3 regions of the Asaia sp. A2 genome follow, and region 2 is predicted to be linked to each of the others. Evidence: riboswitches for the same ligand, from Rfam matches in the RefSeq annotation. Region 2 holds a riboswitch; each other region holds the start of a gene.
The links. A riboswitch is a leader RNA that binds a small molecule or an ion and turns the genes downstream of it on or off. The one in region 2 is predicted to bind cobalamin.
Positions count from the first base shown of each region.

Region 1: linked by a shared signal. The riboswitch ahead of ACWNRM_RS12605 (DUF1636 family protein) and the one ahead of ACWNRM_RS12710 (TonB-dependent receptor) in region 2 are both predicted to bind cobalamin.
Region 3: linked by a shared signal. The riboswitch ahead of ACWNRM_RS05330 (HoxN/HupN/NixA family nickel/cobalt transporter) and the one ahead of ACWNRM_RS12710 (TonB-dependent receptor) in region 2 are both predicted to bind cobalamin.

Region 1 covers NZ_JBXWTO010000016.1:37,534-48,209, reverse strand. Annotated here, with positions in the region: gene ACWNRM_RS12620 (DUF3313 family protein) at 32-799, opposite strand; gene ACWNRM_RS12615 (HAMP domain-containing sensor histidine kinase) at 941-2,368, opposite strand; gene ACWNRM_RS12610 (response regulator) at 2,365-3,078, opposite strand; cobalamin riboswitch at 3,234-3,438, shown strand; gene ACWNRM_RS12605 (DUF1636 family protein) at 3,582-3,998, shown strand; gene cobW (cobalamin biosynthesis protein CobW) at 3,995-5,008, shown strand; gene cobN (cobaltochelatase subunit CobN) at 5,012-8,359, shown strand; gene ACWNRM_RS12590 (cobyrinic acid a,c-diamide synthase CobB) at 8,450-9,769, shown strand; gene ACWNRM_RS12585 (histidine phosphatase family protein) at 9,766-10,422, shown strand; gene ACWNRM_RS12580 (TonB-dependent receptor plug domain-containing protein) at 10,559-10,676, shown strand, end outside.
Region 2 covers NZ_JBXWTO010000017.1:1,096-11,771, reverse strand. Annotated here, with positions in the region: gene ACWNRM_RS12730 (DUF817 domain-containing protein) at 1-873, shown strand, start outside; gene ACWNRM_RS12725 (DUF2809 domain-containing protein) at 870-1,304, shown strand; gene ACWNRM_RS12720 (TonB-dependent receptor) at 1,439-3,832, shown strand; gene ACWNRM_RS12715 (phosphocholine-specific phospholipase C) at 3,850-5,871, shown strand; cobalamin riboswitch at 6,111-6,314, shown strand; gene ACWNRM_RS12710 (TonB-dependent receptor) at 6,402-8,633, shown strand; gene ACWNRM_RS12705 (M48 family metallopeptidase) at 8,746-9,564, opposite strand; gene ACWNRM_RS12700 (cation:proton antiporter) at 9,765-10,676, shown strand, end outside.
Region 3 covers NZ_JBXWTO010000004.1:201,251-211,926, forward strand. Annotated here, with positions in the region: gene ACWNRM_RS05325 (NAD-dependent succinate-semialdehyde dehydrogenase) at 1-1,058, opposite strand, end outside; cobalamin riboswitch at 1,259-1,473, shown strand; gene ACWNRM_RS05330 (HoxN/HupN/NixA family nickel/cobalt transporter) at 1,612-2,646, shown strand; gene ACWNRM_RS05335 (TonB-dependent receptor domain-containing protein) at 2,709-6,014, opposite strand; gene ACWNRM_RS05340 (hypothetical protein) at 6,754-7,350, opposite strand; gene ACWNRM_RS05345 (type II secretion system minor pseudopilin) at 7,371-8,198, opposite strand; gene gspD (type II secretion system secretin GspD) at 8,195-10,573, opposite strand; gene ACWNRM_RS05355 (hypothetical protein) at 10,570-10,676, opposite strand, start outside.

The DNA.
Region 1 (10,676 bases), on a different contig from region 2:
TGGACGATGGGCGTGTGAAAGGCATCGGCAATCAGCCGGAGAGCGGTCGGGTGATGAGGCCCGACCTGTGCATCTCCTCATCCATCAGATTCGCTGCGAGATGGAAGGCGCGCCGGGCATGGGCGTAGGGCAGCCATTGCCCCATCATGTTCCATGGCATGCCGTTATTATAGGTCGCGATGGCCATAAGCGTGCTTCCGTTGCGCGCATCAATGGCCAGAAGTTCCTCGCTGGCACCCCCCGGTGCTGGCGGGGGAATGGGGGGCAAGCCGCCTCCTGCGGCGCCAGCCGCAAATCCGGCGATAATCGGCAAGGCATTATAGTACCATTGGCTGCGACGCAGATTGGTGATGGCTGCTCTGATGCGGATTGTGCCAGGCGGCAGGGTGGCAAGGCCGGTCTCGTTCAGAATCACCAGATCCTTGCCCAGCGTCTTGTGCAATTCGTCCTCGAAGGCCCGTATTACGCGTTGCTGTGCTTGAGGGGAGAGATGGGCGGCCTTGCTCGTCGGGCGCCATTGCACTGGCTCGATCACTGCATAACGGTAGATGACCCCGGCCGGTGCCTTGGGAGCAAAAACCAGATCATCACCGTGATTGTCAGGATGGGCCATCAGCCCATAGGTCTCAGGCGCAATGAAACCGGTCTTCGTGGTTCCCTGTCCGGCGCAGGCGGTCAGCGCCATCATGCCGGTTATCAGGACGGGATACAGTAAACCGGGGTTTATCCGCCGTGGTGAGGTGGGTTTGCGGGCCAGAGAACGGGTGAGGGAACGAATGGCGTAAGGCAGGCGAAACATGGTCAGGCGCGTCTCCCGGGCAGGAAAGGCGGCGCAATCTCCTGACAGACAGGGGACGAGCCGGGTGATTTCCCTCTTTCTGCCAGTCGCGTCTTTCTGCGTTATGTCCCGTCTGTGGCCATGTGGAAATATTGGCGTCTTTCAGTCGGAAGCGGGCAACAGAACACGCACACGCAATCCCCCTTCCGCCCGGTTATCGATGATGATATCGCCGCCCAGACCGCGCATGACGGTACGGGCCGATGTGAGACCAAGCCCAACCCCGCCAGTCTGCCGGTTGCGCGACTTGTCCAGCCGGAAATACGGTTCGAACACGGCATCGAGCGCGTCGGGTGGAATACCTGGGCCCTGATCGAGAATGGTGACGACCCAGCCCGTCGCCCGAATCCCTGCGGGTGATGCGTCTGTCATATCGCCTGGTGCGAGGGTGATTTGCGGCGGCGTTGCATATTTGATCGCGTTCTCGACCAGATTGGTGAAAACGCGCTTCATGGCGTGAACCGGACCGCGATATCCCACCCTACCCGGATTGTCGTAACGCACATCATGCCCCTGATCGCAGAAATCATAGGCGACGGTTTCAAGCAGCCCGGAAAGATCGAAAGCCGTCTGTGTTTCATGGGAGGCATCGTCGCGGAAGAACGACAAGGCGCCATCGATCATGGCCTGCATCTCGTCAACATCGCGAAACAGCAGTTTCTGTTGCGTCGGGCAATCAATGAACTCTCCGCGTAGTCTGATACGCGTGAGCGGCGTGCGCAGATCATGCGAAATGGCAGCAAGCATCGTGGTACGATCAAGGATGAACTTCGCAATACGCGCCTGCATGGCGTTGAGCGTCACCGCTACCTGACGGATCTCTCTGGGTCCCGCTTCGCTGACACGTGCATAGTTTGGCTGCGCATCGAGCCGGCGGACTTCGTGGGCCAGATATTCGATCGGGCGTGAAAGCTGGCGTGAGGCGATGAGTGACACCGCGATGATCCAGACAAACAGCATTATGCCTTCCAGCATGAGGCGCTGAAAGGCGTAAAGCCCCCAGAAACGCTGAAGGGCAACACAAAGCACCCAACTGCCGTCATCGAGCTGGATCCCGACGAAATACGCGTCGTGATACAGCGAACGGTCATAGGGCAGGCCGGGGAGGGTAGAGACAGGGTTATCTTCCTGAAACACCGCGATGGCAGGAGGCTTTTGCCCCAGAAACGGGCTCAGGAAATGCCAGCTCTCCTCAATCTCGCTGCGACGGTAATGTCCCGCGGCCAGAGCCTTCGCGAGCGGCGAAGCTTTTGGGTACCACCCGAAATGGATCTGTCTTGATTGCGCTGCTGCCAGCAGCGTTTCCCTGTCAGTGGCGGGGGCTACCCGCACCATGCGAAGCACGGCCCCAACCTCTCTCACCATACCGGTGGCTTCAATATCAGGCTTGCTCCACGGGCCGCCAAATTCGACAAAGACCGCGAGCAACAGCAGCGTTATCCCGGCGGCAAGGGCCACGGTGACAATCAGGCGGCGGGAGATGGTGTCCTGTGTGAAAACGCGATCAGGGGGAAGCCTCGCCCATCTCATCGTTTCACCGCAGCGGTGAACATATAGCCGCCATTGCGTACGGTGCGTATGAGGGTTGGATTTCTGGGATCGTCCTCCAGCTTGGCGCGCAGGCGGCTGACCTGCACGTCGATACTGCGATCAAAGGCGGCATGGTCGGGGCCGCGAGCCATATCCATCAGCTGGTCCCGCGTGAGAACGCGTTGCGGGTGTTCGACAAAGGTCAGCAGCAGATCGAATTCACCCCCCGAGAGCGGGACGAGCGACTGGTCCTGCGCGCGCAGTTCGCGACGGGCAACATCCAGAACCCAGCGACCAAAACGAAGGACAGGGCGCAGCGACGGGGTTGTCTCGCCCGGCGTGGCAGCACGACGCAGAACAGCCTTGACCCGGGCCAGAAGCTCGCGCTGGTCAAATGGCTTTGTCAGGTAATCATCGGCCCCGATCTCGAGCCCCACAATACGGTCAGTCAGATCGGCCATGGCCGAAAGCATGATGACCGGGATGCGGGATCGGGCACGCAGGCGCTGGCACAGGCTGAACCCGTCCTCGTTGCGAAGCATGATATCGAGAATCACCAGATCGACCGGCTGCCTGCCCAGAATGGCAAACATGGTCTCGCCCGTTTCCGCCGTGGAGACCTGATAGTGATGCTTTTGCAGAAAACTGCCGAGAAGGGTCAGGATATCCTGGTCGTCATCGACAAGAAGAAGATGAGGCATTGGGGTCATCCCTCGATCGTATCACGCAGGCTCGTCCCCATGATGTCAGCAACGGACATGATGTTTCAAGTTGCAAACAATCGGATAGAACGACGCTCCGGGTCACAGGGGAAAGGCGCGCGTCGCCCTGTCCTCTCCGAGCTTTGCATCTCCTTTGATAAACCTGCTAGGAAATGAGCGACGGTGCCTCGCAAGGGGTGAAAAGGGAAGCAGGTTCGTGCCATGTGCATCAGTCCTGCGCTGCCCCCGCAACTGTAGGTGGTATGTCATTGCCGTCGCAGCCCACTGGTGACCATGCCGGGAAGGGGGCGGCAATGCCGGGCAACCGGGACCATGAGCCAGGAGACCTGCCGTCGCGTCACTGATTTCACGATCCGGCGGGGTGCCCGGAGCGCGACAGACCATGAACCCGCACCCGTCATCGCGGGGCGGCTTATGGCAGGCCGGGATATCCCGGCAATCATCCTAGTGCCCTGTTGCGCCCGTTCTACGGGCCTGGTCCGGGATTGCTCATGGCCGAACCGATAACATCTTGCGATACGCCTCCCGTCATTCATGTCTGCCTCACCTGCAGGGACGGGGGTGAGGCGCTGCACGAGGCCCTCTTGCAGCAGGCGACCATCGCCGGTGTGCGTGTCGAGGGGGTCAAATGTCTTGCGGCGTGCCAGCGGGGCTGCACCGCCACCCTGTCCATGCCCGGCAAATGGTCGTGGCTTCTGGGAGGGTTGAGGCCCGACCTGGCGGAGGATCTGATGATCTATGCCAAGGCCTATGAACACTCGCGCTCAGGAACGGTCATGCCTTCAAAGCGTCCTGAAAGCCTGCGCGATATCATTCTGGGGCGTTTTCCTGGCCAGTTGTCGCCGTCGGGCGAACCTCATCAACCCGCTGCACCTGCCCAACCTGTCGCATCTGAAAGACTGTCATGAGCAAGATACCTGTTACCATCATCACCGGCTTTCTCGGCGCGGGCAAAACCACCTTGCTGCGTCACCTGATCGAGAAATCGGATGGCCGCCGCATCGCGATAGTGGTCAATGAATTCGGGTCTCTGGGCATCGATGGCGAGACCCTGCGTGGGTGCAGTATTCCGAACTGCCCTGAGGAAGATATCGTCGAGCTGACCAATGGCTGCCTGTGCTGCACTGTGGCGGATGATTTCATCCCCACCATGGAAGCCCTACTCGATCGCCCGACCCCGCCCGATCACATTGTCATCGAGACCTCGGGTCTTGCCTTGCCGAAGCCGCTGCTCAAGGCGTTCGGCTGGCCGAGCGTGCGCACGCGCATGACGGTGGATGGCGTGATTACCGTGGTGGATGCCCCGGCAGTGGCCGATGGCCGCTTTGCCGATGACCCGGAGGCCGTGGCGAAGCAGCGCGAGGAAGATGAATCGCTCGACCACGATAACCCGCTGGAAGAGGTTTACGAGGATCAGCTGGATTCAGCCGATCTGGTCATCCTCAACAAGACGGATCTGCTGGATGACGCCGCCCTTACTGCGGTCGAGGCCGGTCTTGCTGCACGCAAGCGTCGGGTGCGCGTGATTCGTGCCCGTGAAGGGCGTGTCGATCCGGCTGTGCTGCTCGGCCTTGCCGCTGCGGCAGAGGACGATCTGGCAGCACGCCCCTCGCATCATGACGGGGCGGATGAGCATGAGCATGACGATTTCACGAGCTTCGTGCTGAGCCTGCCCGAGCAGGCCAGTGCCGAAGCCTTTATCGCCAGACTTGAGAAGGTGGCGCGTGAGCATGATGTGCTGCGTATGAAAGGCTTTGCCCGCGTGGCAGGCAAGAGCCTTCGTTTAAGCGTGCAGGCGGTGGGCGCGCGTATCCGACATGCCTATGAGCAGGGCGAGGCGCCAGAGGGCAGGCTGGTTGTGATCGGTCTGCACGGGCTTGACCCCAAGGCTGTGCAGCGCAGCTTCGACGCAGGCTGAGCCGTGCATATTCTCTTTCGGGAAACGCATGATCTGGATGGGCAGGCTGTGGCCGAGGACCTCGCCCACACGCCAGCCGATCTTGTCCTGCTGTCGTTTTCCGAGAGTGACCTGCTGGGCCTGCGCGATGTGCACAGGGCGTCAGACCCCAGTTTGCAGGTCGCCACCCTGTCGCGCCTGCGTCATCCCCTGTCGGTTGATCTTTATCTGGAGCAGACGGTTGCCCATGCACGTTGCGTGGTGGTGCGCTTGCTCGGGGGTACCGAATACTGGCGTTACGGCGTGGATGAACTGAGGCTCGTCTGTCGGGAAAAGGCTGTTCCACTGGCCTTCATCACCGGGGAGGCCACGCCGAATACTGCACTCGAAAGCCTCTCAAGCATCGCGCCCGCCCAGTGGGCCCGGCTCGACAGCCTGTTTCGAGAGGGCGGAACACGTAATCTGCGCTGTGCGCTTACCCTCATGGGGGCCATTGCCGGATTGAATGCGGATGACGGGGCCGAGGCCGAAAAGCTGCCTGAGGCCGGAATTTACCGTTGCCTGAACACGGGCGTCTCCTGTCGGGCTCTGGTCGTGTTCTATCGCGCCCACCTCCTTTCTGCCGATCTCGATGGGATCGATGCGCTGGCAGAGGCGATCGCAGCTGCCGGATGCGGGGTCGATCTGGTGTATGTCTCGTCGCTTCGCGCGGCCAAAGTCGTGCCTTTTCTCGACCGGTGGCTTGTGGACGAGCCCCCTGACATCATTCTGAATGCCACGTTCTTCGCCTCTCGTGGGGATGATGGCGGGGCATCGGTTTTAGAAGCAGCGGGTGTGCCCATCGTCCAGCTGCTCCAGCCGGGCACGACGCTTGAAGGATGGCGCAAGGCCGCCCGGGGGCTGTCACCGTCCGATCTAGCCATGCAGATCGTCCTGCCCGAATTTGACGGTCGTCTTTCAGGGGCACCCATATCGTTTCGCGATGAGGCACCGCCCGGCCTGCCAGCGCGGCGCGTGGCTTATGCCCCCGGTATTGCGCAAATTGTGCGCCAGATGCAGGGCTGGTTGCGTCTGGCAGCCGAAACGCCGGGCGAGCGGCGTCTGGCGCTTATTCTCTCTGATTATCCCGGTGCCGAAGGGCAGGCCGCCCACGCTGTTGGGCTGGACAGTTTTGCCAGTGTCGAGGCCATCGCCACCATGCTGGCCAGTGCGGGATACGACGTGCCACCTCTCGTCGCATCAGAGCTGCCAGACAGATTGTGCCGCGCCGCGCCCACTCTCATCATGAGCGCCGACGCCTATCGGGCGGCTTTCGACACCCTGCCTGAGCCGTTCCGGCAAAAAGTCATTGCGACATGGGGGATGCCCTCTCAGCCGGTCAGTGTGCGCTTTCTGCGCGTCGGCGCCCTCATTCTCGCTCTTCAGCCCGGTCGTGGTCAGGAATCTGACCGCAAGGCGCAGTATCACGACCCCGATATTGCGCCCTGCCATGCCTATATCGGCTTCTATCTCTGGCTGCGCCGCATAGGCGATATCAGTGTGATCGTGCATCTGGGCACGCACGGCACGCTGGAATGGCTGCCCGGCAAGGCCGTGGCACTTTCACCCGAATGTGTCCCCGTTGTGCTGCTGGACGGGGTGCCGGTCATCTACCCTTTTATCGTCAACAACCCTGGTGAGGCGGCTGCGGCCAAGAGGCGTCTCGGTGCGGTGATGATCGGTCACATGACCCCGCCCGTGCAGCGTGCAGGGCTCGACAGCGCCATGGAGTCCCTCGAACGCCTGATCGACGAATATGCCGAGGCAGACGGGCTGGACAAGCGACGCGGCACCATGCTGCGCCGTCAGATTCTCGATCGGGCTGCCGATCTGGGCGTGCTGGCCGAGAGCCATTCAGGCGCTACCGGCCGGGAAGGGGCCGACGGGCGCAATGCACGCGTGAGAACGCCTAAGGATGATCCGGCGGATGAGGCCGAGGCGCTGGCGCGGCTCGATGCCTATCTGTGCGACGTCAAGGACCTCCAGATACGTGATGGCCTGCATGTTTTCGGCTGTACGCCGCCCCGCCATGATGCGCTGGTCGCCATGCTGTCCGAGACAGCCCATGTCCCCCCGGAGGCGGTGCGGTCGCGTCTTGATGTCTGTCCCGAGGCCGAGCGTCTGGCTCTTCTGGCGGCGCTCGACGGTCGTTTCATCCCCCCCGGCCCCTCGGGCGCACCCACACGCGGGCGTCTGGATGTGCTGCCGACAGGCCGCAACCTGACAACGACTGACCCGCGTATGGTGCCCACGCGGGCCGCCCTGCTTCTGGCCCATCGCACGGTCGATCTGCTGCTGGCACGGCATATCCAGGAGGAGGGCGAAAACCTGCGTCATCTCGTGCTCGATCTGTGGGGCAGCGCCACGCTGCGCACGGGGGGAGAGGATATGGCGCTGGCTTTTCTGCTCATGGGCGTGCAGCCCCGGTGGGATGCCACAAGTGGCAGGCTTTGCGGCTTCGAGATCGTGCCGCTCACCGTGCTTGACCGGCCCCGTGTGGACGTCACCTTGCGTATATCGGGGCTGTTTCGCGATGCCTTTCCGGGGCTGATCGATCTGTTCGATCAAGCCTCACGTGCCGTGGCCGCGCGTGCAGAAGACGCGGAGTGGAACCCGCTCACTCTCGACCCTGACAGTTCGCGCATATTCGGTGCGGCACCGGGGGCCTATGGCACAGGGCTCGAGGCGTCACTGAGCCAGGGGGGCTGGAAGGATAGAGACGAGCTTGGCCGTCGCTATCTTGAAGGGTCACAATGGAGCTATGGCGGCGGTCGGGAAGGCGTCAGGGCCGGGGCGGAGCTTGCAAGTCGTCTCGGCCGGGCAGAGGTCGTGCTGCACATGCAGGACCATGCCGAGACGGATCTGCTCGAAAGTGTCGACATGGCAGCGCATGAAGGCGGGCTTGGTGCCGCAGCGTCCAGCCTTGGGAATTCACCGATCCTGCTTCATGGCGATACCAGCCAGCCCGATACGCCCCGGCTGCGCGATGTGGCGCAGGAAGTGGCGCGTGTGACGCGGGGCAGACTGGCCAATCCGCGCTGGATTGCGGGCATGATGCGCCATGGCTATCGGGGTGCCGCGGAAATGGCGCGTAGTGTCGCCGCGCTTCAGGGCTGGGCGGCGACCCTGCCTACACGGCTGGACCGACAGATCGATCTAGCTTTCTCGGCGCTGTTGGAAAACGAGGAATGCACCGCGTTTCTGGAGGCCCATAACCCGGAGGCGCTGTCAGACATGAAGCATCGTTTTGCCGATCTGCTTGATCGCGATCTATGGCGGCCGCGCAGCAACGCGGTGGCGAGAGTGCTGGCGAGCGACCATGAGCCGGTCTGATCTGCGAAGAGGGCTAACCCGGTCCAGCACGCCTGCGGTTCTGATGAGGAAGACTAGGCTCATGAACGCATCCATCACGAGGGAGAGCCCATGACCCGTATGCTGATGGTGGCAGCCCCGCGCTCCGGTTCGGGCAAGACCACGCTCACCTTGTCACTCATTACCGCCTTCCGCCGCAGGGGGCTGAAGGTGCGGGCGCTCAAGACAGGCCCCGACTATATCGATCCCGCGTTTCATCAGGAGGCATCAGGGGCACCCTGTGCCAATCTCGATAGCTGGGCGATGACACGAAGCCAGATGGCCGCAGGGCTGGCCCAGGCGGCGGAAGGAGCGGATCTGGTCATCGTGGAATCGTCCATGGGGCTGTTCGATGGTCTCCCCCTTGAGGACGGCGCGCGTGGGGCCGCCTCCGATATTGCCTCGCTTTTCGCCATGCCGGTTCTGCTGGTGCTTGATGCGAGCGGGCAGGGACAGACCGTGGGTGCCATTGCACAGGGTATGGCCGGATGGGTGCCTGATGTGCGCATTGCCGGTACCGTTGTGAACAATATCGCTTCGGACCGTCATGAAAGGCTCTGCCGTGTTGCCTTGAGGCATCCTCCTCTGGGCGTGTTCCGGCGCGACAGGGCTATCGTGCTGCCCGAGCGTCATCTCGGTCTGGTGCAGGCGCGCGAGCGTGGCGATCTGGCCGGTTTTTTCGCCGCTCTGGCAGACAAGGCCGAGGCCGAGCTCGATCTTGACGCCATATTGGCCTTGGCTGCGGCGTATCGCCCGATCGCGCCGCAGGACAGGGTCACGCTCAGCCCCCCGGGGCAAGTGATTGCTCTGGCCGATGATGCTGCCTTTTCCTTCCTTTACGCCCATCACGCCCGGACATGGCGCGAGGCCGGGGCGGAAATCCTGCCCTTTTCGCCTCTGGCTGATGAAGCGCCACCAGAGCATGCGGATTGCTGCTGGCTGCCCGGCGGTTATCCCGAGTTGCATGCGGCGGCACTGGCAGCAGCCAGCCGCTTCAGGGTAGGTATGACGCGTTTTGCGGAGACACGACCGATCCACGGCGAGTGCGGAGGGTATATGGTTCTGGGCGCAAGCCTTGAGGATTCATCCGGCACGACCCATTCCATGCTGGGGCTGCTATCGCACCGGACCTCCTTCGCACGCCGCAGGATGGTGCTCGGCTATCGTGAAGCGCGACTGCGCCATGATGGTGTACTCGGCGCGGCCGGACAGGTGCTGCGTGGGCATGAGTTCCATTATGCGAGTGTCACGGATCGTGGATCGGACGAGGCTTTCGTGACGCTGCGTGATGGTGAGGGGCAGGATCTGGGCGAGGCGGGAAGCCGCCGTGGTCAGGTTTCGGGCACGTTCTTTCACGTGCTGTCTGGTCCCAGACCGTCGTCAGACACGTGACACCGGCTTTTTCCATGCTGCTGGCGCGCCACCCTGCGGTGCAGGTGGCGGCGGGGCTGTGCTACGGGCGGCTGGACGTTGATCTGGCCGCGGGCTGGCAGGATTGTGTCTCCGGTTGGCAACGTATCTGGTGCAACGGCATGGCCGCGCGATCCTCAGGCACGATGGGGACTGCTTTGTCCTCTGAAATCCGGGTGTTTCATGCGCCTGCATCACGTTGCACGCTCTCTGCCCGGGTTCTGGTCGAGGTATCTGGACAGGGTGCTCAGGCAGGGCAGAGGCTGATGGCGTGTGAGAGCGATTCCCGTCTGGCCGAGCTGGATTTTGGCACCTGGGAAAACCGTCTCTGGTCAGACGTGCCCCGTGATGCGCTGGATGAATGGGCAGCCAACCCTATGGGCTATGCCCCGGGTGGGGGCGAAACCGTGCAGGCACTGTTGCACCGTGTGACGGGTTTCTGGCAGGAGCGCATGGCGGCGGCACAGGATTGTTGCATCGTCACACATGGTGGCCCGTTGCGCGTGATGCTGGCGCTGGCGGAGCGCCGCCCTTTCGAGGTGTCAGACCCGGCCCCTGCACAGGGTGCGGCAATTCTGTTGCATTTTTTCAACAATCCCTGTGGGTTTGTTGCGCAAAAGTCGCCGATACGTTGACAAACTGCAACAGACGAATGAGGAGTGTGGCAATCCTGAATCAACGGTAAGGTTTGTCATGCTGTTACGCTCCCATACCCTCCTGCCATCAGTTGCGCGCAAGGGGGTGTTTTTCCTCATTGCCTCGACGTGTCTGATGTCCTGCGGGGGTGAGGCGCTGGCGCAAACAGCCTCTGCAGATCCCGCGAGCAGCATGGCGGCCCCGGCCAAACCGGTGGCCAGCCATGCCGGCAAGAAAAATGCGCTGCGCACGC
Region 2 (10,676 bases):
GCCCCGTCCCAACCCGATGCCAGCGCAACAGCCAATCTCGAGCACGAACTCGGGCGTGTGGTCAGAAAATATCTTCACGGCTTCTCAGGTCTTTTTGTTCTCTTCGTCCTCAAGCAGGGCTGGGCCTGCCTGTTTGGCGGGCTGATGCTTGCGGCCATTCTGGTCTCACACTGGATCTGGTCACCATATTGGGCGATTGCCCGTTACGACGCGCTTTTCCTGTTCGCCATCGCGACCCAGATCCTGTTTCTTCTCTTCAGGCTCGAAACCGGAAGAGAAGCCCTGATCATTCTTGCCTTCCATATCACGGGCACGGCCATGGAGTGGTTCAAGGTGTCCGCCGGATCATGGGCCTATCCCGAGCCCGGGTTCTTCAAGATCCTTCATGTGCCGCTCTTTTCGGGCTTCATGTATGCCTCGGTGGGCAGTTACATGGCGCGTGTCATACGCCTGTTCGATATGCGCTTTGAGCCTTATCCGGATTTCAGGCTTTCACTGCTCCTGGCGCTCGCCATCTATGCCAATTTCTTCACGCACCATTATCTTCCGGACCTGCGCTGGCTGCTCGTTCTCGCAACCGTTCTTCTTTATCGGCACTGCGTGATCCATTATCGGATCGTCGATGTCTTCTGGCGCATGCCCCTGCCTCTGGCGGCCTTCTTCTCAAGCATTGCACTGTGGATTGCGGAAAATATCGGCACCTTCACCGGAACATGGCTCTACGCGAAGCGTGATTTTACATGGGTCGTCCATCCCCAGAAACTCGTTTCCTGGTATTTGCTACTGTACGTCGCCTTCATCACGGTCACACTGCTTCTGCGGCCTGATCGTCCGCGACATCTCGCAAACGCGGTGGAGACAGGAGGGCGGTGAGAGCGGCGGAGAAAAGTCTGCTCCCCCCTCGACATGAAATTCTGGGGCGTCTGCACTCAATGGGGCTGTGTCTGCTTGTCGTGACGCTAGGTCTGTGTTGCCGCCTTGCCCCTCTTGGCTTGCCTTTGGTTGCCAGAAAATGGAGCGGATCCATTCTCTGGGGGGCCATGTTCTGGTTCCTTGCCCTGCTGCTCACGGGTGGGAAATCCATGAGGCGCACGCTTTTTCTCGCTGCCTTTGGGGCCGGCGCCAGCGAGTGTATCAAGCTGGCTCATTGTGAAGCTCTAGAAACGCTACGGCGCAATAGTGTGGGACATTTCCTGCTGGGGCAGCAATTCTCGTGGCTCAACCTGATCGCCTATATCACGGGAATTGCGTTCGCGCTGGCCGCGACCCGCGCGCTTATAGCGAGATCAGAGAGGCCTGTTTAGAGTTTTACTATGTGACAGAGTGGTGAATGTTTTGTTTCCGATCTGATTTTAATAAAACCATAATACTTTGATACGTCCTGTCACGATAATGACGAGCTGCATCGTGACCCTCATGGACGAAACGGCTCCTCTCAATGAAACTCAGACATCGTCTCGTTATTTCGGCCAGTCTTCCGGCCCTGCTTGTCGCAGTACATCCTGCGGCGATGGCCCAGAATACTTCGGTCGCGCAGCGTGACGCGGTTCAACACGGCCAGAAAAAGACGCGACATAACCAGCCGGCCCGCAAGCGCGTAACCGCAACGTCCGACGCGTCAAGAACCTCTGTCGAGGCAAAGTCACCTGAGTCGATTATCGTGCTTGGTGCTGGTCAGGCCCGCGAAACACAGACGATCTCCCGCACCGCCATTCAGGAATACACGCCCGGCACCAGCCCCTTCAAGGCGCTCTCGAAACTGCCGGGTGTCATGTTCACCTCGTCCGATCCGCTCGGCTCCTATGAATGGTCGCAGCAGATCATCATCCGTGGCTTCGACCAGAGCCGGCTTGGCTTCACCTTTGATGGCGTTCCACTGGGCAATCTGGCCTATGGCAATGATAACGGGCTTTCCATCGGTCGCGCGTTGCAAACCGAGAATAACGGCCCCGCCACGCTGACGCAGGGCGCAGGGGCTGTGGGTGTTGCAGCATCCAATGACCTCGGTGGTGCGCTTCAATTCACCTCCATCGATCCATCAGACAAGTTCGGCGCCGATGTCAGCGGTACGATCGGCTCTGCCTCGACCTGGCGGACCTTTGCCCGCATCAATAGCGGTCTGCTCAAGGGCGGCGGCAAGTTCTATGTGTCCTATGACCATCAGGACGCGAATAAATGGAAGGGCGACGGCGTGCAGCGCCAGGACCAGGCCAATGCGAAATACGTGCAGCCATTGGGCGATAACCTGAAACTGACTGTTTTTGGTGACTGGTCCAAGCGCGCCGAGAACGACTATCAGGATCTCTCCCTCGCCCAGATCAAGACCTACGGCTATAATCTCGACAATATCACAGGCAACTACGCCCTCGCGAAGCAGATTGCCTATGCCTATCAGAATGGCACCGCCTTTCCCAAGGGCATCGAGAATCAGGATACCGTCTATTATAACGCAGGCGGCCTGCGCGAGGATGCCATGGGCTATGGCAAGCTCGATTTCCGGATCAATAACCGCCTGTCCGGCTATGTCATGGGTTATGGCCACACCAACACAGGTGAAGGCGTGTGGGTTACGCCCTATACGGCAACACCCGCACAGCTTGGCGGTTCCCCTCTATCCACGCGCACGACGGAATACGATATCCATCGCGCCGGCTTCATTGGTAGCCTGACATACAAGATTGCCAACCATGCCATCGAAGGCGGGTTCTGGTTCGAAAACAACAATTTCAATCAGGCACGCCGGTTCTACCCGCTGGCGCTGGACGGCTCACCCTCCTCGACCCATTGGTATCGTGACAACGCCTTCGCAACGCAGTGGCAGAGTGCCTTCAACACCAAGACCTATCAGGTTCATCTGGGTGATACCTGGAAGATCACGCCGAAGCTGAAGGTCAATTACGGCTTCAAGTCGCTGATCGTGGACAACACGGCACGCGCCATGAACGGCAGCTATCTGGGCACCCCCATGCCCACGGCCTATCCCTCGGGCTCGCTCAACGCCACCAATGGCTTCCTGCCACAGATCGGCGCAAATTATCGTTTCAACCATAACCACGAAATCTTCGTGGATTACGCGCGCAACATGGCGGCATTCGATAGCGCCCAGACCTCAGGGCCTTTCTCGACCACAGTTGCCGGTTTCCAGGCGCTTCAGGGCAAGCTGAAGCCCGAAATGTCCAACACGGAAGAACTCGGCTACCGCTATCACACCAAGACATTCCAGGCGACCGTGACCGGCTACTATGTCGAATTCGACAATCGCCTGCTGGCTGTGACGCAGGGTGTCGGTATTCAGGGTAACGCCTCAGTTCTGTCGAATGTCGGCGGGGTGATCTCACGCGGTATCGATACAGCCGTGAACTGGCAATTCGCGCCCAACTGGTCGATTTTCGCTTCCTATGCCTTCAACAACTCCTTCTATGAGGATGATGTGATGGCTGATGGCAAGGTCTCGGCCGCCATCAAGGGCAAGAACGTGGTCGGCATGCCGCGCAATCTGGCCAATGTGCAGCTCGGCTATGATGACGGGCAGATCTGGGGCAATGTGCTCATGCAGATCCAGGATCGTCGTTACTACACCTATACAAACGATGCCTATGTGCCTGCCAATGACGTGTTCAACCTGAATCTCGGCTATCGCTTCAAGAGCCATAATTTCTGGCTCCGCGGTCTGGACACGCAGATCAACGTCTCCAACCTGTTCAACAAGCGCTATGTGGCAACAGTAGGCAGCAACGGCTTTATCAATTCCGATCCGTCCGGCACATTCCAGACGCTTCAGGCCGCAGCCCCGCGCATGGTTTTCTTCACGATCCGCAAGCACTTCAACTGAGTTCCGGAGCAGTCAGCATGAAACCCAGCCGTCGGCATTTCCTTCATCTCGGTGCTGCCGCGCTGGCGGGGACCATCTTACCAGAAAACCTGCGTCAGGCCCTCGCCATCCCTGCCAATCGTGAAACCGGCACGATCAGGGATGTCCAGCATGTCGTTATCCTGATGCAGGAAAACCGGGCCTTCGATCACTACTTCGGCACCTTGCGTGGCGTGCGTGGTTTTGGCGACCCGCGCGCCGAGAAGCAGGCGGATGGGAGCCCGGTCTTTGCCCAGAAGGACGCAACCGGCCGTGCCATATGGCCTTTCCTGTTTGATACGATCCATACCTCGGCGGCCTGCCTCAAAAGCCTTGACCATAGCTGGAAAGGCACCCAGGCCGCGTGGAACGAGTGGGATGGCTGGGTCCCCCATAAAAGCCCGATGACGATGGGGTATTTTACCCGCGCAGAAATTCCCTATTACTACGCGCTGGCCGACGCCTTCACCATTTGCGACGCCTATCACGCTTCCATCTTCGGCCCGACCAATCCCAACCGCCTCTATTTCTTTACCGGTACAAACGGCCTTGCCGTCGGCGCTGATGGCAAACAGGCGGTCGAGAATGTCGATGACGGCAACTGGTCGGCCGATATGGCGCATGACAATCCCGCCTTCACACCTTTTGACTGGACGACCTATCCCGAGCGCCTTCAGGAGGCCGGGGTGACCTGGAAATTCTACCAGGAATACGACAATTTTGGCGACAATCCGCTCGCCTCCTTCAGGCAGTTCCGTAATCTCGACAAGCAGGACTGGCGATATCGTCAGGCGCGCGCGGTCGTTCCGGGCTCAAACAAGGAGAACATGCACGAACTGGAAGGGCGCTACCTGCTGGAGGCCTTCGAGAAGGACATTGCTGATGGAACGCTGCCTCAGGTGTCGTGGATCGTCCCACCTGCGGCCCTTTCGGAGCATCCCGAAGCGCCGCCCGGCTTTGGCGAGCATCTGATTTCCAAGCTGATCGACATTTTCGTTCGACACCCCGATACATGGGCCAAAACTGTTTTCATTCTGAATTACGATGAGAATGACGGATTTTTCGACCATGTACCGCCGCCTGTTCCCTCAACGCAGACAATAACTGGCCAGCTTCCGGACGGTGAGGCCTATCACGGCGAGCCGGTCGGCCTCGGGCCTCGCGTACCCGCCCTGATCATTTCGCCCTGGACAAAAGGCGGGTGGGTCAATTCACAGGTGTTCGACCATACGTCGGTCATCCGCTTTCTGGAGCAGCGGTTCAATGTTCCCTGCCCGACCATCACACCCTGGCGGCGTACGGTTTGCGGCGATCTGACCTCTGCCTTCGATTTCAGCAAGCCTGATGCGAAGTGGTCCGTGGCTCTTCCTGACACGAGCGCGTATCTGCCCCAGACACGAATTTCCTGTGCACACCCGCCTCCGCTCGTACCGGAGCATGGCAGCCTGCCCCTGCAGGAGGCCGGTCAGCGTCCGAGCCGGGCTCTGCCTTATCGCTTCGCTGTTACCAGCCATGCCGATGTGTCGACGAAACTGGTCTTTGCCAACACGGCCGAGCAGGGTGTGGTTTTTCGTATCCGTCAGACGGGTGAGGCAAGCCAACATCTGACCGTTGCAGGCAAGACAACGGCTGTGTTCCACTGTTCGGCCTCAGGCACGGTCGAGATCTACGGGCCGAACGGGTTCTACCGTCTCCATGATCCCGAGAGCCGCATTGGCCTGACTTCACAGGCGAGCGGAAACAGCCTGCATCTGTCCTTAAACTACGCGGGACAGGGGACCGGTGCAAACGAGCCCGTCGTTCTCTCGCTCATCGATCACTACACCGGGCAGCGACAGGACCTTTCCTTACAACCGGGGCAGATTTTGCAACATACCATCCCGGTTGTCGCGAGTGACCACTGGTACCACGTCGATTGCGTCACCCGTTCGGGCAAGCTTGTTCTCTCTCTCGCAGGTCATGTCGAAAACGGATCGCCCAGCCGGTCGGACCCGCATTTCGGGCGTGGGAACCCGGCCTGAAAGCCTGTCTCATCGGAAAAACGACGTGCGTAATCGTTAGCGAAAACGACACAGCCATAGTCGCCAGAACAGGGACAGGGCCTCATTAAGGCGTGACCCTTTCTCCCGAGCGCGTGGGGAACGTTTGTGCCGTCGCGGGCCTGCACACCCGAGGCCGGCAGCGCTGTCGTAAAATAGACGCAAGGAAAAGCCAAACTATAGACCATGACCCGCGCAGCATTGACAGCACAGGTTGAAAAGCTAGGGTCCGAGCCGATGGTGTTCCGGAGACGGGATGAAAAGGGAACATGGTCGAACGCCATGACTGCCCCCGCAACTGTAGGTGAAGAGTGTGCGAACGTGGACCCGCCAAGGGTTCAGCCACTGGGACTATCCCCCCGGGAAGGCCAGTTCGCACATCATGACGCACAAGTCAGGAGACCTGCCATCACACGGGGTCACGGACGAGAACCGGCGGGCGGGGTGTCCTGCAGGTGGCAGGGGAAACGCTGCCCATCGTAGTGACGTGAACACGGGATAGAACACATATCATGCGCCCCATGCGCTCACTCAGGGCTTGTCTCCTGACAGGGATCTCAATCGCGCCTGCACTTGGCTTTCTGCCGCTTTCACCAGCTGCCCTCGCTCAGGAGCAGGGCAGCAACGACGAGTACATTACGGCTCATGGTGAGAGTACCGGCCTCAAGGCACGCCCAGCCATAGGCGGCCGGCTCGGACTCAGTCTCCAGCATAATCCGGCCTCGATCTCGATTATCGATCAGAAGATCATCTCGCAGCGCGGCTATGTGCATGCCGAAGATGCTGCCGATTTCGCACCGGGTGTGACCTCAGGTGGCTCGCCCGGCAATCCGGCCCAGCTCATGATGCGCGGTTTCAGCGGCAACCAGGTGCTGATCCTGCGCGACGGTTTCTATTTCGGTCCCACAACCATGGTGAACCGGCCACTCAACGCCTTCAATCTCGAGGCGGTCGAGATCCTGAAAGGCCCCTCCTCCGTTCTTTATGGCCAGGGTGCTGTCGGCGGTACCGTGGATATGCGCACGCGCACGCCGGACATGGATCATGTACATGCCAACGCCCTGCTCTCCTACGGGAGCTTCAATAGCTGGAATGCCGGCATTGGCGGGTCAGTGCCCCTCACCCGTACCCTGGCGATACGAAGCGATTTCAGCCGAACCTCATCTGATGGCTATGTCAAAGGCGCCAGCCCGCGTAGCAATGACTGGACCACCACGCTTCTGTGGCACCCGGACGCAAAGTTCACGGCACGTTTTACCGTCGATTACCTGACCGATAATCTCTCGACCTATTACGGTGCGCCGCTCGTACCGGGCTCTGCAGTAAAAGACGCAGCTGGTGGGTTGCTCCATTCAACTCAGGGACTTGTCATCAGCCGAGCCTCGCTGTGGCGCAACTACAATGTAGCCAACCCACGGGCGAGCTCTGTGAATGCGACGCCGACGCTGCATCTGGACTGGGCTGCCAGTGACCATGTCTCACTGCACGACAAGGCCTATTTCCTGTATGCCAAACGTCGCTGGGACAATGCAGAGACCTACAGCTATATCGCGTCACCCGGCGCCACTGATGCAGGCGGACAGGCAATCATGCCGGGCCGGATCGGCCGCGATCGCTTCTATGTCTATCAGAACCAGCATCAGCTTGGAGACAGCGTCGATGCCCGTTTCGATTACCCCCTTTTCGGGTTACGCAATCGCCTCGTGATCGGCGGAGATGCCTACTACATTCGCTTTATCCGCAATCGCGGCTTTCCCGATGCGGATTATGCCGACAGCGTCTCATTGACGAGCCCTGAGGGCGGCGCACTCGGGTCGTTTGCCGGGGAGTATCCCTACCGTAAATCTCCCACGACCATGATCGATGCGGGGCTCTTTCTTGAGGATACCCTCTCGATCACCGACAGGCTGCGGCTGGTGGGAGGGTTCAGATATGACTGGCTTTCGCTCGACAGGCAGAACTTCAACCAGAATGGCCAGTTCAATGCGTCCACCAGCTTCAAGGGGCATTACAATCCGGCCAATTTCCGCATCGGTCCGGTTTTTGACCTGTTGCCCAATCTGAGCCTGTATGGGGTTTATACCACCGCTGAAGACCCACCGGGCTCCAATCTTTTCCTTGCCAATCGGGGGCAATTCTCCCGATTGAGTCACTCACGTCAGGGAGAGATTGGGCTCAAAGCAAGCGCTCTCTCGGGACGGCTCGTCACAACCCTGTCCTTCTTCGATATCCGTAGGACGAGGGTGCTGGTCCAGACCGGACAGGACAGTGTCTCGACAGCCGGCGGCCAGAAATCACGCGGTCTGGAGTGGCAGGCCGATTGGCGTATTAACCGGCACTGGAGCGTCTCGGGGAACGTGGCCTATGCCTATGCCCGTTACGGCACGTTCTTCCCGAATGCCTCGACCGATGCGAGCGGCAATCAGGTTCCGGACGTCCCGGCGGTGACGGCCAATCTATGGGGCGTATGGTCGAGCGTTTTCAACCTGCCGCTCGATCTGGGCGCGGGCGTGCGTTACGTCTCGGCACGCAAGGGGGACTATGCCAATACCCTTACGCTGAAGGACTATGCCCTTGTGAACGTGTTTGCTGGCTGGCACGTCTATAAGGGGATCACCCTGTATGGCCGGATCGATAATCTTGCCAACAAGCATTACGTGCAATGGGCGGATACCAGCTATCCAAGCGAGGTCCTGATCGGCGCGCCTCGGTCATTCACGATCAGCATGCAGGCTTCCTTTTGAAAGCCTGGGAGGCGTAATGCCTCCCTCGTCATCCAGACGGGGACCACCTCCCCTTGCTAAAATCCCCGTGTGTCATCCAACCCAATAACGCCTGTCTATAGAACGCGACGGGTCAGACAGCGCCGTGTTTCTGTTCGGGTGTTGCGAAAAGCGCGATGAGACGTGAAACGCGTCGCGTGAGGCGCGGATGGGTAGACATGATCTCCACCACAAAGCCAGCCATGCCCGGCACCTGTGCCTCCTGCTCGGCAAAAGCCTCAGCATTCATTGACGTATTGAGGCGCCGTGCTCCGCAAGCGAGCATCTGCAACGCCCCTACACCGTCACGATAATCCGGCAGTATCGAAGCGCCTACGGCATCGCAGCTATATTCGCGTCCGCGCGAATAGGCACGGTAAAGGAGCGGTACCAGATAGGCCGGCGCACGAAGGAAAGTCTTAAAGCCATCAAGATGCCCCAGCACATGATGGGCAATCTCATGACCCATGATGAAGCGGAGTTGCGCATCTGTGTCTGTCTCGATGATAGCCGATGTCAGGAACACATAGCGCCCACGAAGCAGGCGTATGGCAAAGGCGTTTGTGATGCCGTGCGAGTTGTAGATGAAGGCATGTGGCACTTCTTGCAGGCCAAGCCTCTGGCTGACTTCAGCAAACGTCGCATGGAGTTCAGGAAACTGACTGGAGGAGAGTGCGACCATGTTGCCAAGCGCATAGGCCCGATAAAGCGCAGCTGCGACAAGACTGATTGCGCCGAGCACGCCGAGATAGAGAGCGATTACCACGAGTTGGGCCAGACCGTTCGGGCGCACAAGCGCTACCATGACGAAAGCAGCCAACAGAATGAGCCAGACAACGGCCCCGAGAACTGTCAGGGTCCCACCGTAAAGTCTCTCCTTGGCATGGCGATATTGTTTGATGTCAGATGTCATGGCTGTGTGACGCCCTTCTTCTCGTTATAGTTCTATGAGCAAGACAAGCAGTATCAACAGGTAAAGTAATCTGCATGTGATTTACCGTTTCATCCAAGTGCACGAGACATAATGCGTCTGGGGAGACCATCGACCCTTGTGCAGATTTCCCTCGGTTCAGGTATTGAGCTATCTTTCCGTGCAGAACGAAAAGGACAGGTATGAACGATCTTACGGCGCTCATCGCGGATTTGGGTTTATTCGTCTTTGTTCCCTGGATCCTGTGGCGTCTGCTCGGTCGCGCCATACCAATTGCCGTGATCCCGATCCTCATCGGCATTCTCGCCGCCGTATGGCATCTGCCTCTCAAATCTGTCGGCGTCCCGTCATTCTACGGTGATACGATAGGCTGGGTCGCAGTTCTCGTCCTCGCTTTCTCTGCAGGGATGGAGATGTGGCAGCATCCCGAGGGTGAAAACCGGGAAAGCCAGATACCTGCACCCAGCCTGCCTCGCCTCCTGGGAGGCGCAGCTTCGGCGCTCGGCGCTCCCTTTCTGATCGGCACGGTTCTCGTTTATTGCTTCTTTCTGCCACTCCCGGGCTGGCATGCGCCAGCCGTTTCCCCGCTCATTGGCGCTGCGTCCATCGGATTGTGTATTGCCGTCAGTGCGCTCCCGGTCCTCATCGGCATCGTTCGCGAGTTGCCTGTGCGAGACAAACCGATCGGACAGCTCGCTCTCAAGTTGGCTGTAATTGACGATGCGACGCTGTGGATCGGACTTGCCCTCCTGCAATTCGCTGCTGAGCGACAATCAGCGATGCAAAGCTGGGGCCTCAGGCAATGCCTCGCCTTGATCCTTCTGGTTGGCCTCGGCGTCGTTGGCTCATTGGCGTCACGTCACGTTCGTAATCCGCCCAAAGCCCTGATCTGGGCAGTGGTGCCGATTTATCTCAGCCTTGGTTCCTGGGCCAGCATGACGCTGGGTTTACACGAATTGATCGGGGCGTATTTCGCTGGAGCCTTCATGCCTCCGTCATGGGTAAGGTGTCTGCCATTTGAAGCCATCTCGACCTTGTGCCTTATCTGGATTGCGCCGCTGTTCTTTGGTCATAGTGGCCTGCGTATCGATGGC
Region 3 (10,676 bases), on a different contig from region 2:
TTGGTGACATGCGTGAGCAGGGCCGCCTGCATGAAAAAGCCCTCGCGATCAAGCCGCTTGCCGCCGGTGACAAGCTTTGCCCCGTGATCGACTGCCTTTTCGACCTGGCTCAGTGCGAGCTTCATGGCGTTTTCGCTGCTCATCGGGCCGTGAGTGACGCCCTGTTCCAGCGGATCACCATAGCGGAATTCGGCCAAGGCGTCGGAGAGGCGACGCACGAATTCGTCGGCCAGGGATTCATGAACGATCATGCGCTTGGCGGCGGTGCAAACCTGACCGTTATTGGACATGCGCCCTGCCACGGCACGGGGGATGACCTCGTCGAGATTGGCATCATCGAGCACGATGAACGGATCGGAGCCACCGAGTTCTAGCGTGGTCTTTTTCAGAGCCTTGCCAGCCTGTGCGGCGACAGCACTGCCTGCACGCTCACTGCCGGTCAGGGCCACGCCACGCACTTCAGGGCGCGCAATCAGTTCTTCCGACACATCATTGTCGATGAACAGATTGGTCCAGGCTCCCTTGGGTGCCCCGGCTTCGAGGAACAGCGCCTCGAAGGCGAGGGCGCATTGCGGCACACCCGGTGCGTGCTTGGCGAGCACGACATTGCCGGCCATCAGGTTGGGACCTGCCACGCGTGCAAGCTGGTAGTACGGGAAGTTCCAGGGTTCGACGCAGTAGATGACACCCAGAGACTGGCTGAGGACCGTCGCACGACCTTCCGAGACAGGGATCTCACGCGGGGCAAGGAATTTCTCGGCGTTTTCGGCGTAATAGGCGAGGATCTTCGCAGACAGTTCGGTCTCGGCAATGGCCTCAGGCAGAACCTTGCCCATTTCGATGGAAATCAGTCGGGCATATTTTTCCTTGTTCTGCTCAAGGATCTGCGCCGCCTTGCTGACGATGGCCTTGCGCTCGGCAAAGCTGCGGTGACGCCAGTCACTTCTGTAGAATTCATGGGCAGCGTCTAGCTTTTCAAAGGCCTGTGCCTTGGTGTGGAGATCGAACTCACGCTCGGTTTTGCCTGTGGCGGGGTTGATTGTACGATAGGCGCTCATCGTTTCCTGCTCCCGTTTATCTGGGGTCCGACGCATGGCCGAACCAAAGTCACGGTCCAACAAATGCCTGGAAAGGCGCATGGTTTCCCTGAAATGGTATGCAATGCGGGCTGGGCAGCCTGGGTGCTGCTCCGCTACCGCAAGGTAGAGACCCTTGATTACAATCGGCTGGAAGCTGGCTTTCACTGGGGTGAGGGGGTAGGCTCGCCCGCGTCAAGGGTCTTGTGCAAGCAAGTGAAAAGGGAATGCCGAACGGGCTGGCTGATCCTGAAAGGATCGGGCACGAGGCGGCAGCTGTCCCCGCAACTGTGAGCGGTGAGCGCCCTGCCGGAACCACTGGATGCAGGTCATCCGGGAAGGGGCAGGGGAGCGATGAACCGTGAGCCAGGAGACCTGCCCTTGTCGTGTCTGACTGCCTGACCGGACGGGATGATCCGGCGATTGCGGAGAGCGTTTCTCGTGAACGAATTACCCCCGTCTATTGGTGCATTGCGATTTGCACGGGATGCGGATCGGCCCGCATCGACTTTCCATCCCGGCGAAGGGCGTAGTGATGAGCGCTGAAACCTTGCCGGTGTCTTCGCCGTTGCTGCGCTGGCGCATTTCGCTGCTTGGGATCGGCCTGCTTCTGGCCAATATGGCGCTCTGGGTCTGGACCTTCGTGATGTTTCGCGATCGGCCCTTGCTGCTTGGCAACGCCCTGCTCGCTTATGGTTTCGGCCTGCGTCATGCTGTCGATGCCGATCATATCGCCTCGATTGACAACGTCACGCGCAAGTTCATCCAAATGGGGCGTCAGCCCTTGCTGACAGGGTTCTGGTTTGCCATCGGTCATTCCCTGATCGTTGTGCTGGCGGCGCTGGGCACGGCACTGCTGTCACAGGCGATGCAGGAGCGTTTTGGTGCATGGCGTGATATAGGGGGTATTGCCAGCACGCTCGTTTCTGCCGGCTTCCTGTTTGCCCTGGCCATCACAAATTTCATTGTCCTGCGCGGCGCCTGGCGCGCCTGGCGTCACATACGGGCTGGTGGAGCGATTGAGGAGGTCGACCCCGAAGCACTTCTGAACCGGGGTGGAGTGCTGTCGCGCCTGCTTTATCCGCTGTTCAGACTGGTCTCGCGCAGCTGGCATATGGTGCTGCTCGGCTTTCTGTTCGGCCTCGGCTTCGATACTGCGACGGAAGTATCGCTTCTGGGGCTGTCTGCCTCACAGGCGAGCCGGGGTGTTTCGGTTGCGGCGATCATGATCTTTCCTGCCCTGTTCGCTGCGGGCATGGCCCTTGTCGATACGGCAGATGGTGTTCTCATGCTCGGGGCCTATCGCTGGGCCTTCGTCGATCCGTTGCGCAAGCTGCGCTATAACATCATCATTACCCTGATCTCGGTGATCGTGGCTGTCGGGATTGGCAGTATCGAGACGCTTCGTCTGCTGGGTGACCAGATCGGTTTTGAAGGGCGGTTCTGGGGCATGGTGGCCGCTGTCAGCGACAGCTTCAACCAGATCGGGTTTATCGTGATCGGGCTGTTCGTGCTGGCCTGGATGTTGTCCCTGATTTTCAGCCGGGTCGATGCACGACGCAAAAACTGACGACGGGCTCATCGTCTTGGTGCGCCGGTGGTCGGGGCGACACCCACCGGTGCACGTTGCGGTCAGAAATGGGCGCCGATGCGCATCTGGAAGGCGCGACCAATAAGCGCCTCGTAATAACGGCCCACGCTATAGATGCCTGCATCGCGTGGCAGGGCATCGGTGATGTTGTTTACCACGAAGCTGGTTGAGAAATGCTTGGTCACGGCATAGTCGAGTGAGAGATTGAAATAGGCAAAGGCAGGCCGTTTGTTGCCCTCAAAGCGCGTGGCCGGCACCTGCAGGGCAACAACGCTCGGGCCATACCAGATGGTTTGCCATTGTGCACTGAGCGGCCCCCGTACCCACGTGGTGTTGAGCGTGAAATTGTCATTGGGCGCAGCAATATTACCCGAAAGCAGATAGGTGCTTCCGGCATAATTGCGCGTGCTTTTGACATAATGCACGTAGTTGCCCCGAAGGTCGATCACCCCTGAGTTCTCAGGCAGACCCAGACGGGAGAGGGGGGTGTTGTACTCTATCGTCGTCTGAAGGGCCTGGGTGTCGTAGCTGGCGATATTGTAATAGCCGGAGCGGAAAGAGGAAATCTGTCCCGATGAATCCCGGGTGAATGTCGAGCAGAAGCGATTATTCGGGTAGATGCCGGTGTCGTAACACGCATTGAGCAGATCATTGGCACTCAGATAGGTGATGGCATCAGAAACCCTGACATCCACGAATGAGGCTTTGACATCGAACCCGCGTATGAAATGCGGCCTGAATTCAAGGCTGCCCGTATAGCTTTTGGAACGCTCATTGGAGAGATTCCGGTTCCCCCCGGCTGTACCCTCAACGCCGTAGGAATTGAAGTTCGAGACAAAATTCTGCGGCAGTCCGGCGCGTGCGCAATTGGCGGCTCGCAGGGCTGGGTTGGGGCCAGACGCAAGGCCTGTATCGGAACAGGGATCGACACCGTTCTGATAGGTCGAGGATTGAGGGGAGTAGAGTTCACCGATCGCAGGGTTGCGCACCGATACAGCGTAATTGCCACTCAGACCGATATCACGTGTGGGCCACCAGGCGGCACCGGTCATATAGGTCCAGTAAGCGCCGGTGATACTGTTATAGGTTATGCGCCCATTGGCTGTCAGGGAGAGATGATAGGCGCCCGGGAGGTGCATTGTCGGTGAGATCAGGGGGATATCGAGTTCGCCGAAGCCTTCATGTGTATGATAGGCGCCACCCGTATAAGGAATAGAGGCATTGATCCCGTAAGGAAGATAGCTGCCGTCGTTCTGCTTCCAGCCAAGCAGATAGGCACCGGGGTCGAAATGATAGGCCTCACGTCGATGTTCGTACCCCAGATCCCACCGTATCGCCCCTGCTGGCAGGGTCGCCACGGTCGAACTGATTTCGGCCTGCAAATCGCGTTGCGTGTTACGATTGGTCGAGCGTGACTCTGCTGTGACGTAGTCGCGCGCGGCCGGCGTCATCTGGTTGTAGCCAAACGGGTTGAGCGGAGCGCATACCGCGCTGCGCGTGGCGATCGGGGCGTTCTGATAGCCGGGGGCACATTCGATCGTGCCATCAGCAGCGGTTACGGCGTTCAACGCGTTGACAAGATTGGGAATAACGAGTGACGGAGCCGTCGTGGCATTGGTATTGCGCGTATACTCGCCTTGCAGCTTCCAGTTGAACTGACGATTGAAGGCCCGGAAATCGCCATTCAGCCCGCCCTGAAAACGAAACATCTGCGATGTGGTGCGAAACAGGCCCTGATCGAGATCCTGATTGAGGCGGTTAAGATAGAATGTATCGGTTGGCAGGCCGTTTTCGGCCAGAGCCTGTTTGATCGTGCTCTGTTCGGCACCTGTCAGAAACGGGTTGCTGGTGCTCAGAGCGAATGCACCAGTCGTGACACCGTATTGATAATAGCTGCTGCTATAGGGCCCGGCATTATTTGCCGTCAGCGCATCGTTGAAAAGCGTGCTGCTCCATGTTCCCTGACCCACCTGGTTTTCTGCGCTGCCGCGTGCGTACCAGCCTTGCCAGTGGGCGTGGATGTGCGGATCAAAATCGTAATGGCCAAGCAAGGTCAGATTGAGCTTGTCGTTTGGCGTGACGATCTGGTTGTAGTTGCGCAGGGAGATACCATCGCCCCCTACGGCCTGAGCCGTGTCGCCCTTGAGCAAGGTCCCGGCATTGAGCGGCACGAGCGACTGGCCGTTCTGGCTGAAGGTCAGGGGAATACCATTGGCATTGGCAATGCCGGAGGCAGCGAGGCCAGCCCAGGTCGCACCATAATTGCCGCCATACACGGGAAAGTCGCCATAGGCGCCGGTCAGGGACGGCATACCGGTGAGCGATGCCTGGATGAAACGCAGGTCCGGACCCAATACATAGGTGTATGGGGATGTTTCACCCAGTGCGGGCCGGTGATAGACAGCCGCGTTGGCGCCGAACACATCCGGACGATCACTGCCTATGATACCGGCCTGATTGCGATATTCGACATCGAAGACCAGGCCTCCCTTATCGTGATCGAAACCGGTGCCGGCCTTGAACGCGATCTTCTCGCTCGCCGCATCGAGCTGTTGTGTCCAGCCGCCCTGACCGTCAAGCGAAACACCCTTGTAATGGTCATCGAGCGTATAGTTGATCACACCAGCCACAGCATCAGCGCCATAAGCTGCGCCAGCACCGCCCAGACGGGTATCCACCGACTTGATGAGCGAGGTCGGCAACGTGCTTACGTCAACCTGTGAGCCCGATCCCACACCGTAGATCGAAGCCGTAGCCCCGCCGCCCATGCGCATGCCATCAACAAGGGTGAGGGTACGCTGCGAACCCAGATTGAGCAGGCTTACAAAGGACTGCCCGGCACCAAACATGTTCTGTGTGCCGAGTGAGGAATTGTCAGGCACGCTGACGGCAGGGTTCTCGCGCAGGAGCGCAAGGCCGAGATCGGTATAGCCCCGGCGGCCAATCTGTTCGCCACTCAGTGACGATCCGGCCATGACATTGGTCAGACGTGATTGCGTCAGGCGCGTGCCGGTGACGAAAATCGTCTCTGCAGGGGACGCTTTCTGCTCCGCGCCCACAGCCAACGCGGCGCGTTTTGAGGGCACGGAACGGGACAGGCGATTTTTTTCGCTTGTCGATTGCTCTGCCTCGCGTTGCTGTTGCCGCAGCTGGGTTTGCTCCCGCTCCCGCAGGGCACCGGATGTCTGCTTGTCCTGAAAACCTGCTCCGGATTGCCCGGTGACCTTTTCGGACGCCGAAGCAGAAAGCGGGACAAAGGCCATTGTGCCGGCGGTCAGGGTAAGCAGGAGACGCCACGACCATGTGGGGGTGAGAGCACGTGTCTTCACCCTTGCGGGAAATGGCATCAAGAACACCCCATCGCTTGTGCGCCGTTATCCGGCACATCATGTCCGTTTGTCTGTCGTCTCCTTGCGCTACACCGTGCGGCACAAGTGCTTTCGCCGGGTGATTGCGTGACGCAACCGGGTGAGAGCTCTCCCCCACTATTATCCCCGCGGGCGAAAGGCGACGAAGTATCGCGGTAATATTCTGCGAATATGTCACGCTGTTGTACAATGGCAACAGCACGTCGCGCATCATGCCGTCATGTTTGATATTGTTGTTAAGTTTCCAACGTACCAACCGCGATATGGAGATTATTTAGGGGACAGCCTTCACTGTGCCTGCCATCAGAAGGGAGGCAATGCGCCTTAACCCGAACACGATAAGGCGAGCGCGACCACGCTGGCGACGTGCCGCACCCCCGTAAGGCAGGTTTCACCTTGCAAGAAAAGTCAGCTTGCCCTCTGCAGAGGCAGGAGGTCGGGCAGGGCTCACTGGAAAGGCAGATACCGAGACGTGACGTATACGATATTGCTGAATGTGGTTGGATAGACCGGGCCGCCCTTGCCATCCGACCCCCGAGAGGCAAACTTGCGGATATGGTTATATTGTACGCCTCCCATAAGGCGGCCGTAAGTGCCATCAAGGAAATACCATCAGCCCTCCGCCGTCATGGAAAGCCAGGGTACGGGTCTGGGCGGTGCATATTCCGAACTCGATGGAGCAGCCAGCGAGATTATGGTCTTTCACCCCGTAGTCATATTACATGCTGTCGGCGGCGCTATAGCTTCTTTTGCTGCTCGTCTCGACACCACCATAGAGATAAACCAGCACTGAGGGATCTGGATGCCCAATCAGGCCGAGCGCGCCACGAATCTGAGGGATGGGCGAGAGACCGCCCTGACCGTTGAAGGTGACATCAGGAAGCTCGGACGCACCATAGCGACCAGTATCCTGACCCGCGATGACATTCCCCGTCAGCGGTAGATCAGGCGTGAACAGTGATGTAGTCATTCCGGCGCCTACACCTCCCCCGAACTTCGTATCCTTGAGGCTGCAAGCGTTTCCGCGAGACTGAATGACCGAACGGAGCCAGCGGCCAAGGTCGAGAACCTCGTAATGCCCCGGATTAGCATCGACGGCTCCTCTCACGATGACATCAGGGATCGGATTATTGGTATATTCTGCACTCGGATTGAGCAGCAACTCCCCTATATCCTGTTGGAGAACGCGTGGTCCCTGTGTGTAGCCTTCGATCTGCACGGAGTTGGTTGCTCCCGCCGCCCCGCCAGGATCGGGCTCGATATAGGCTTGCAGGCAAATATGCTGGACGGACTTGGTCTCCGGAACTCCCAACAAAGTGCAACTGTAATGCTTGGTCAGCGTGCCTCATCGCTCTCTCGTCGCTCTGCTATGATCCGTGCCAGTGAGAGACCACTATCGGACAAAAGTGTAGCCTGACGGTAAGAGGCGCCCCCGTGTCCATCGGTCACGATGACGGTCGCGACGAAACTGGCGGCATGCCTCTGGTCACCGCTTGCGGCAGGCAGGGCGGGGAGGTTCGCGCGGGCCAGCGCCTGTCGGGTGACAGGGTCGGAGATCGGGGCGTGAAGTTCCTCAGGCTGGACGATCGAGAGATGCGGCCTCGCGCGAGCCAAAAGCAAAGGTGTCACGCCGGGCACAAGCGCGAGCTCATCCAGCGACTGGAACGGGGCATGGGGCGGCAGATAGCGTAACCCAAGGGCAAGATAGCGCTGTCGCTCATTCGGGTCCTGCGCCTGGGCCTGCCGACGCCATGACACCATCTCCCGGGCGATCATTGCCGCCTGATCGGGCGTTGCACCGCACTCCACGAATAGCGCAGCGAGAAGTGGCAGGGGGGCAGTATTGGGGTTGATCGTAGCGGCCTGACTTTTGAGGCTTATACTGAGCTTCAGACCATCAATCCGGCTGACATGCGGTGTGCCATCAAGTGGCCAGCGTGTGGCGATTGGCCCGCTTTCGTGAAAGACTGCGCTGGCGATACCGCCTTCAGCGAGGGTCTCCATACGGGCCGTGTCGCGCAGCAGCCGTGTTTCACGCAAGGCCGAGCCTGCGCTGGCGATCGTCATGGCCGTCAATAGTGAGAGCCCCGCCAGCGCCCAGAGCACGATCACCAGCGCGAAACCGCGCTCCTGTCTTTCCCATGCTGGCTGCCTCGTGTTCACCGATCCAGACCGAGTTTCTCGCGCAGGCGTTTTTGGGGGTCGGCGCTGCCGGTCGTGTGCATCGACTTCATCTCGTCTGGTACATCGGCAGCATTGGGGTGGGTGTCGCGCAGATCCTCCATCAGGTTCACCGCATCGCGCTGGTCGTGGATGACATGGGGTGTGATCAGGATCAGCAATTCGGTGCGTTGACGACTATTGTTCTGGCTCCCCGCCAGAAAGCCCAGAACCGGGATGTTCTTGAGCCAGGGGATACCGATATTGGCGCGGGATGAGTTCTCGGTGATGAGCCCGGCAAGCCCCACTGTCTGCCCGTCCTGCACGACCACACGCGAATTGACGGAACGATCATTGAAAGTGGGATTGGCCGCGCTGCTGGTGTTGCTGGCTGCATTGGAACTGACAGAGCTCACCTCCTGTGACACATCCAGCGTGACGAGGCCGCTCTGGCTGACATGGGGGGTCACCTCCATGATTACGCCGGTAGGCTGATAGGTGAACTGGTTATAGACGGAAGTTCCGATTGTGCTGGATTGCGAGCCGATCTGCACGGGTACCAGCTGCCCGACCTGAAGCCGTGCAGCCCTGTTATCCAGCACCATGAGCTGAGGCGAGGACAGCACATGCACCGTGGTTACATTTTGCAGGGCATCGATAGCAAACGGCGCACCGCCACCGCTTGCCCCGCCGATGATGAAGCCGGGCAGGGTGTGGCTGAACGCGGCTGTAGCGAGTGTGCCGGCCGTGATGGTCTGGCTGTTGGTGCTCAGCACGCCATTGATGCCGCCGGATTTGAAGAAGAACTGCGTGCCGTATTGCAGGGCATCATTGAGCTGCACCTCGGCCACAACAGCGTCGATACGCACCTGAAGCGGCATGACGTCGATACGTCGCAGCATCTGCTCGATCGTATCGCTTTCCTGATCCGTGGCATGAACCAGAATGGCGTTATGCTGGGCGTTCGAGAGGATACGCAGTGTGTCGGTATTGTGGTCTCCGCCGCCTGAGCTGTCGAGCCCACCCAGAAGCGGATTGTTGAGAGACGCATTGCCGCCAGCCTGACCTGCAGGGGCTGCCGTGTTCTGCCCTGTCTGACCAAAGGTGGTCGTGCCGGTGCCCCCCAGACCTCCGCCCAGCCCCCCCCCTGTAAGGCCGCCCCCATTCAGCCCCCCACCGGTCAGCCCTCCGCCGTTCAGGCCGCCCCCATTCAATCCCCCTCCCATGCCGGTCTGTGCTGTCTGGCTGTTGCCCGAACCGGGCGGTGTGGCTGTCACATTATCCGGGGTGAAGGCCTGCTGAAGCGTATAGGTCACGTCATTGACGCTTGAATTCTGCACATAGAAAATATGCCAGCTTCTTACAGTTGCTCTGCGATGCTGCTCGATGACAGAAAACAGGCGTCTGGCATCCTCGATATAGCGCGCGTTGCGTGCCACCACGAGCACGGCATTGACACGTGCAAGGGGAAGGACGTCCACAAGCTTCGAGAGCGAATTACCGGCCCCGTGCAGCGCTGATTGCAGCGCGCCTGCCATGTCCTTCGCATTGCCTGAGTCGACAGGTAAAAGCGCATAGGACTGGCTGCTCAGCCAGTCCACATCGAAAGCATGAATGACCTCGACCAGCGCGTTGCGGGCCGAAGGGTCTCCGCTCACCATCAGGGCATTGCTGCTGTCTATCGCTGCAACGCGAGCGCCACCCTGCACGAAGGGCTGCAAGGCATGGGCGAGAGAACTGGCCTGTGCGTAGCGCAGCGGGACCATCAGGTCGCCACCCATCGAGAGGCTGTCAGCCATGCCCGCCAGCGCACCCTGCGCGGCACCCGGTGCCGACTGGCTGGGCACGACACGATACAGGCCGTCACCATGCACCAGCACAGCATGAACCTGCGCCAGGATCACCTGCAGCGCTGGCAGAAGCTGGGCATTGGTCAGGGGTTCGCTGGTTCTGAGCGTCACCTGTCCATGCACGGCAGGATCGATAGCGTAATTGACGTGCAGGATGTCGTTGAGAATCTGCGAGACGGCATCGCGCACATCCGTATCGGCAAAATTGAGCGAAACCTGACCGATACCTTCTGTGTCGCCGCTTCCGCGGAGGGTGGGAACGTTCGGGCGAGCGAGGCTGTAGCGCGCCTTGCCGGTTGGATCGGCCGATGAGAGGCGTCCCTCCTGCGGAATATCCTGCAATCCACCCAGCGGCATCGGACCCCCAAGGGGTTTGGGTTTGGGCACCGGCTTGTCGCATCCGGTCAGGCCAAGAGTCAGGCCTGCGGCCAGAGCAGTGAGGCCAAGACGCAGGGAGGCCTGTCTGCGGGCATCCTGTCTGCCGTGTGACAGAACGTGGGAAGGAAAGGCGCGGGGCAGAACGATCATTGCGGCATACCTGGTGGAGGAGTGTCAGATGAGGCAGGAGGGGCGAAACGCGAGAGCTCATCGCGCGAGAAGGTTTCGGGCCGGTTTTCGCTTCGAGGAACAT